Linked DNA regions of Pigmentiphaga aceris. The protein of the gene in region 1 binds, or shares a complex with, the protein of each later gene. Links are inferred from orthologs where the notes say so. Each region holds a gene or a part of one and is shown on either strand. Other genes may lie near its edges.

What was found.
Region 2: the proteins of holB (region 1) and holA are in contact, whole or in part, in a cryo-EM structure (PDB 8GIZ), measured with the Escherichia coli proteins. The link is inferred for Pigmentiphaga aceris from one-to-one orthologs.

Annotation. Positions count from the first base shown.
Region 1 is NZ_CP043046.1:3,200,311-3,203,627, reverse strand. The notes cover bases 293-3,292. They hold holB (DNA polymerase III subunit delta'), read left to right. Parts: upstream 293-1,258; coding sequence 1,259-2,326; downstream 2,327-3,292. Other genes in these bases: FXN63_RS13900 (hypothetical protein), read left to right, coding at 2,854-3,132; tmk (dTMP kinase), read left to right, coding at 618-1,262; mltG (endolytic transglycosylase MltG), read left to right, coding at 293-621. Also shown: more of mltG, read left to right, coding at 1-292. UniProt on the Escherichia coli protein: Part of the beta sliding clamp loading complex, which hydrolyzes ATP to load the beta clamp onto primed DNA to form the DNA replication pre-initiation complex.
Region 2 is NZ_CP043046.1:3,922,030-3,925,204, reverse strand. The notes cover bases 117-2,974. They hold holA (DNA polymerase III subunit delta), read right to left. Parts: upstream 2,161-2,974; coding sequence 1,072-2,160; downstream 117-1,071. Other genes in these bases: leuS (leucine--tRNA ligase), read right to left, coding at 2,685-2,974; FXN63_RS17005 (LPS-assembly lipoprotein LptE), read right to left, coding at 2,164-2,667; FXN63_RS17015 (glutamate-5-semialdehyde dehydrogenase), read right to left, coding at 117-935. Also shown: more of FXN63_RS17015, read right to left, coding at 1-116; more of leuS, read right to left, coding at 2,975-3,175. UniProt on the Escherichia coli protein: Part of the beta sliding clamp loading complex, which hydrolyzes ATP to load the beta clamp onto primed DNA to form the DNA replication pre-initiation complex.

The DNA.
Region 1 (3,317 bases):
TACCGTGCGCAGAAGAAGGAACTGGCTGAAATCTGGGCCAAGCGTACTGCCGACTTGCCGCTGCGCACGCCTTACGAAGCGCTGATCATGGCGTCCATCGTGGAAAAGGAAACCGGCCTGCACACCGAGCGCGAGCGGATTTCCGGCGTGTTTGCCAATCGCCTTCGCATCAACATGCCGCTGCAGACTGACCCGACGGTGATCTACGGCATGGGCGACGCCTTCGACGGCAACTTGCGCAGGCGTGACCTGCGAACCGACACGCCGTGGAATACCTACACGCGCAACGGCCTGCCGCCCACACCTATTGCCGCGCCTGGTCGCCAGGCCTTGCTGGCAGCGGTTCAGCCCGAAAAGCACAAGTTCTTCTATTTCGTGTCGCGTGGCGACGGTACCAGCGCCTTCTCTGAAGACTTGGCCGGGCACAACCGCCAGGTTGCGCGTTACATCGCCGCGATGCGCGCGGCGGGTCGCGCAGCATCTGCACCGGTGCAAGCGGTGCCCGGTGTGGAAACCGCAGGTGAACCAACTGCTGCCGATGCTGCCGCAAGCGATGCCATCAAGGCCGACGCTGAAAAGACCGAAGCTCCCAAGACTGACCCCACTACCAACAAGCCATGACCCTGTCGTCGACTGAAACTGGCGGCCCGCGTGGCCGCTTCCTGACGCTTGAGGGCGTGGATGGTGCGGGCAAAAGCACGCACGTAGACTGGATTGCGCAGACCCTGCGCGACCTGGGCATCGATGTGTTGCAGACCCGTGAGCCGGGCGGCACACCGCTGGCGGAAACGCTGCGCGAAATGGTCTTGAACCAGCCGATGTCACTGGAAACCGAAACTCTGCTGATGTTTGCTGCCCGCAGCGAACACATCAAACAGGTTATTGAACCTGCGCTGGCGGCAGGCCGTTGGGTGCTGAGCGACCGTTTCACCGACGCAAGCTACGCCTATCAGGGCGGTGGCCGGCAGTTGGGCGGCGATCGGGTGGCGGCGCTGGAAAAGTGGCTGCATCCGGGTTTGCAGCCTGATCGCACGTGGTTGTTCGACGTACCGCTGTCAGTAGCACGCGAGCGACTTGGCCGTGCACGTGTGCCAGACCGCTTCGAGCAGGAAAGCGACGCGTTCTTCGAGCGTACGCGCAACGCCTATCTGACGCGTGTAGCGGAATCGCCCGACCGTATCCGGGTGATTGACGGTACGCAGAGCATTGATGCCATCCGCGAATTGCTGGCCCAAGAGCTGCGCACCTGGGTGGCTGCATGAGCTTGGCGGTGGTTCCCCCTTGGTATGCGCAGACAGCGCAGCAATGGCTGTCGCAGCGTGAACGGTTTGCCCATGCGTGGCTGATTCATGGCTTGGCTGGCACGGGCAAAGTCGATTTTGCCCGGGCGGCAGCAGCGGCATTGCTGTGCGAATCGCCGCGCGGCCACTTGGCGTGTGGCGTGTGTCCGGCCTGTGTGTGGATGTCCAGCGGCAACCATCCCGACTTTCGACGTATCCGGCCAGACGCAGTGGCGCAGGAAGAGGGCGACGAAGAAGCCGGTGAGAACGAGGATGGCGAGGCACCCGCAGTGGATGTGGTGGCGCGTGCATCCAAGAAGGCCCCGTCCAAGGAAATCCGGGTTGAGCAGATCCGGGCGATGGAGGCCTGGGCTACTACCGGTACGCACCGGGGTGGTTTGCGGGTTGTGGTGCTGTATCCGGCCGACAGCCTGAATGTGGTGTCGGCGAATGCCTTGCTGAAGATTCTGGAAGAACCGCCACCAGCTACGGTATTTTTGTTGGTCAGCAATGCGCCTGATCGACTGTTGCCGACTTTGATTTCGCGTTGCCGTAGGTTGCCTTTGCCGGTGCCTGCGCCGGATGTGGCGCTGGCATGGCTGACTGCGCAAGGTGCCGACGATGCGGCCGGCCGGCTGGCCGCCAACGGTGGTGCTCCAATGGGTGCGTGGCGCAGCTTCCAGGCTGAAATCCCGGCGCGCCCGGTGTGGCTTGGCGATCTGATCGATACCCTGGCTGCCGGCCGCAGCCCGGATGTCGGAGCAATGGTCGAACTGCTGGAAAAGCAGCCGCCCGCGCACTGGTTAGACGCCTTGCAGCGCATGACGGTGGATATCGCCTTGATCCAGGCGGGTGCGGGTGCACGGTATTACCCGAGTGCATCGGGTGCGTTGGAGCGTATCGGTACCAGTGCTGGCCGGGTGTCGATTGCTGAGCTTGGTCGTTGGTTGCAACGGCAGCAGGGTATTTCTGGTCATCCTTTGAATGGTCGCTTGTTCGCCCACGAAACGCTGCTGCGCGTGGTTGAGGCTGTACGGGGGAGGTGACTGCTTGGGTTTTTTATGCCGTTGCCAGGGTGTAGCGCTGGGTACGTTGGTTACGGTGTAGCGTTCTTTTGCCAGTCGTGGGTGGTGGGGCCGGCTCGTCTGCCCCGCTGGACCTAGGCGTCGGGACTCCCGCCCTCCACCTCGTCCAGAAGGGCAGCCAATCCGGCCCCACCACCCGCGCCTTCAAAGCGGTTTGGTTAAAAGCGCATGCCGCCTTTGGGCGGTTTTCGTTTTTCTGGCTGATTGGTGCTGGACGCGGCTCCCCCGTACTGACGTATTCAATCCTTGAGCACCGCCCGGCTGGAGCCGGGGACTTGGCTGGCCAGGTCGCCACGAAGCGAGTCAACGGCTCACGTTTCGGACCGTCCTTCAGCAGCCTTTTACGGCAGCGCCACGCAAGAAAATTTGCGCGTCTGCTTGGTGGTGGGGTGACACCGAAGCGGGTGGCCGCCGCATCCCGGCATGCGGAGAGTGGCCGCGATGATCGTGGCGCTGGCGGCTGATTTGCGTAAAACAGCTGTGCTGTGTTGGTCGAGGCGCTTAGCATCATCGGCGCTCAGCACTGCTCACTACCGTTCAGCGCCGTCTTGAACGTTCTTTACCGCTTCGAACGCACGTCATCGCTTCGAACGTTCATCGCCAGCCCGAACGTCGATCATCAGTCCGAACGTTTAGTGCACAGCCTTCAAAGCGCCAACCTTCAGCGCCTCGCTTTTTCGTCGCATTACCTGGTGCGCGGCCACCCGCTTCCAAGTCACCCCACCACCAAGCAGATGCGCAAATTTTCTTGCGTGGCGCTGCCGTAAAAGGCAGCTGAAGAACCTACCGAATCGAAAGCCGGAGAAACCGCTTCGTGGCGACCTGGGCAGCCAGTCCCCAGGGCCAGCCGCGTGGCGATCAAGGACGGTGACCACCGAATGCCGAGAACCGCATCCAGCACCAAGCAGCCAGCAAAACGGCAAACGCCCAAAGGCGGGATTGGTTTTTAACC
Region 2 (3,175 bases), 720 kb from region 1 along the record:
TCTTCCTGCGTGGCGACAGCAGCATCGGGCAACAGGGCACGGGTGCGTTCACAGCCGCGCAATTCCACCTCGCGGGCGCGCAGTTCCGCAGCCAGCTTGGGCAGGAAATCGGTGACTACCGACTGATGCACCAGCAGCGTTTCCATCGCGCCGCAAATGCCGAAGCGATATGTCTTGGCATTCAGCGCAATCGTGTGGGCCTGTGCCAGGTCTGCGGCGCTGTCCACGTAGACATGACAGTTGCCGTCCAGGTGCTTGATCAGCGGTACACGTGCTTCTTCGGTCAGGCGCGCAATCAAGCGTTTGCCGCCGCGCGGCACGATCACATCCACGTATTCCGTGGCGGTGACCAAGGCACCGACGGCCGCACGGTCGGTGGTTTCGATCACTTGAATTGCGTCGCTCGGCAAGCCGGCTTCTTCCAATCCCGCCCGAATCACAGCGCCCAGCGCCACATTCGACTCGATGGCTTCCGAGCCACCGCGCAGAATCGTCGCGTTGCCCGACTTCAGGCAAAGCGCCGCCGCGTCGATGGTCACGTTGGGACGCGATTCGTAGATGATGCCGATAACACCCAGCGGAACACGCATCCGGCCGACACGCATGCCATTGGGGCGAATCTTGACCTCGGTGATTTCACCGATCGGGTCCGGCATGCCGGCGATCTGGGTCAGGCCTTCGATCATGCGCGACAGGGCTTTGTCGTCCAGCTTAAGACGATCCAGCATCGCGGGTTCCAGGCCGTTGTCGCGGGCTCGCGCCAGGTCGATTGCATTGGCGGCAATCAAGGCATCGCGATTGGCTTGCAGGCCACGTGCGATGGCGCGCAGGGCACCTGACTTGGCAGTGTCGTCAGCTCGGGCGATGGCGCGCGATGCTGCGCGTGCTCGCGTACCGAGCTGCGTCATGTATTCGGAGATGTCGAGAGATTTCATGGTCGTCGGCGGACGTGTCTGGGTCTGCTGTTGGAAAGGGCGGCGGGTGGCGGCAATTGAGGTGGCAAGTAAGCCGGCAAATCAAGCGGCCGAGCCGGGCGCTTACCGAGTGTAAGCGCTTTGGGAAAACTGCCGGTCAGGCTGCAGGGCGCGGAGGTCGGCGTGGTGTCTGGCGCGACGGGCGTGCGGCCAGTCGCAGGGCAAGTCGGGTGATTTCGTGCCACGGGTCTGCCAAGCGCCCGGGCACCGACAAACCCTTGATCATCTTGTCGACTTCGTGGGCATGTCGAACCGCGGCAGGCCAGGCGTTTGGAGCCACCCGGTCAAGCACCTGTTCGGCCAGGCGCTCACGCGGTCCGAAGAAACGCAGGCTGCGCATCAATGCGCTCAGGTTCTGGCCTTGTGCACGCGCTTCGGCCAGGCGGGCCAGCAGGCGAATTTCCTCGCCAACTGCCCACAGCACCAGCGGCAGTGCTTCACCTTCAGCGCGCAAGCCGTCAAGCGTGCGCACCACGCGCGTGGCATCACCCGCAAGCATTGCGTCACGCAAGGTGAACACGTCGTAGCGGGCCACGTTGGCGACGGCATCCTGCACCTGTTCCAGGCTCAGATCGCCTTCCGGATACAGCAAACCCAGCTTCTGGATTTCCTGATGCGCGGCCAGCAGATTGCCCTCGACCCGTTCGGCCATCCATTGCAATACCGGGCCACGGGCGCGTTGTTGCTGGGCTGCCAGACGAAGGCCGATCCAGTCCGGCAGCGCATTGCGATCAATGGTGGGTACTTCCACCACCACGCCATGCGCGGCCAGTGCGGTGAACCACGGTGTTGCGCGACCGGTCTTGTCGATGCGCGGCAGCATCACCAGCGTGATGCAGTCGGCGGTGCCCGGCGGTTTGGTGCCGCAATCGGCCGCCAGACGCGCAATGACATCGCCGCCTGATTTGCCGGGTTTGCCACCCGGCAGCTTCAGCTCAAGAATGCGCCGTTCACCGAACAGCGACATCGACTGCGTACCGGCCAGGACCGTGGTCCAGTCGGTACGCGCATCGGCGACTACCACCTCACGTTCAAGGTGGCCGGCCGCGCGCGCAGCCGCCCGCAGCGCATCCATGGCTTCGATGACAAGCAGGGCTTCGTCGCCGGTAACGGTGTAGAGCGACGACAAAGGCTCGCCCGGTTTGAGCCGGGCAGCCAATTGCTCCGCGCGTAATGACACACCCATGAATCAGCGGCCCTGCGCTTCCATGCGACGCATGATCTGCTGCACCAGGTCAGCCTGCATCTCGCGGTAGATCAGGCGTTCTTCCGATTCCTTGGCCATCAGTGCGCTGTCGTTGAACGAGATTTCACGGCGCAGACTGATTTCGGTCGGCGGCATGAATTCGCGACCCTTGCCGTCATGCACGCGGAAGACCACGCGGTAGATCAGCTCGTAGTCGCGTACCCGACCCTGACCGTCGAGCGTCAGAATGATCTTCTGACGCTCTTCGCTCATCATCTGGAACAGCGCTTCTGCGTCCTGCGGCCGATCAACCACTTCGGTGCTGGAGGTGTAGCGGATGTTGCGTCGCAGGTTTGCGCCAAGTTCGTTGTTACCCGAGAAACCCAGGTAAATCGTCTTGTAGGGCAGGGTGGCCTGGCCGCGCAGCGCGAAGCCGCAACCGGCCAGCGCTGCGGTCATGCCGAGCGCCAGCGCGGTGCGCAACACCGTGCGTCGTGCCGGATCCATCTCAAACCGTTTGACCATCATCCCACCACGTTGACAAGTTTGCCGGCCACCACAATAACGCGCTTGGGCGGACGACCTTCGAGGAATTTCTCGACCGCCTCGTGTGCGCGGGCGGCGGCTTCGATGGCGTCCTTGTCGGCCGCTGCGGGCACGGTGACCGAACCACGCATCTTGCCGTTGACCTGCAACACCAGCTCGATCTCGTCCTGCACCAGCGCGGCTTCGTCGACCTGCGGCCACGGTGCATCGATCAGATCACCGATGCGCGTGCCGAAGCCAAGCTCCTGCCACAGCGCGTGGGTGATGTGCGGTGCGCCCGGGTACAGCGCACGCAACAGAATGCCGGTACCTTCGCGCAGGGCAGCACGGTCGGCCGGCGAATCGGTCAGCGTGGCGTCGTCCAGTGCATTCAGCAGCTTCATGGTGCCAGACACCACGGTGTTGTATTGCAGGCGGTCGTAGTCATGGCCGACCGTGCGCAGCAGCAAGTGGATGTCACGGCGCAGGC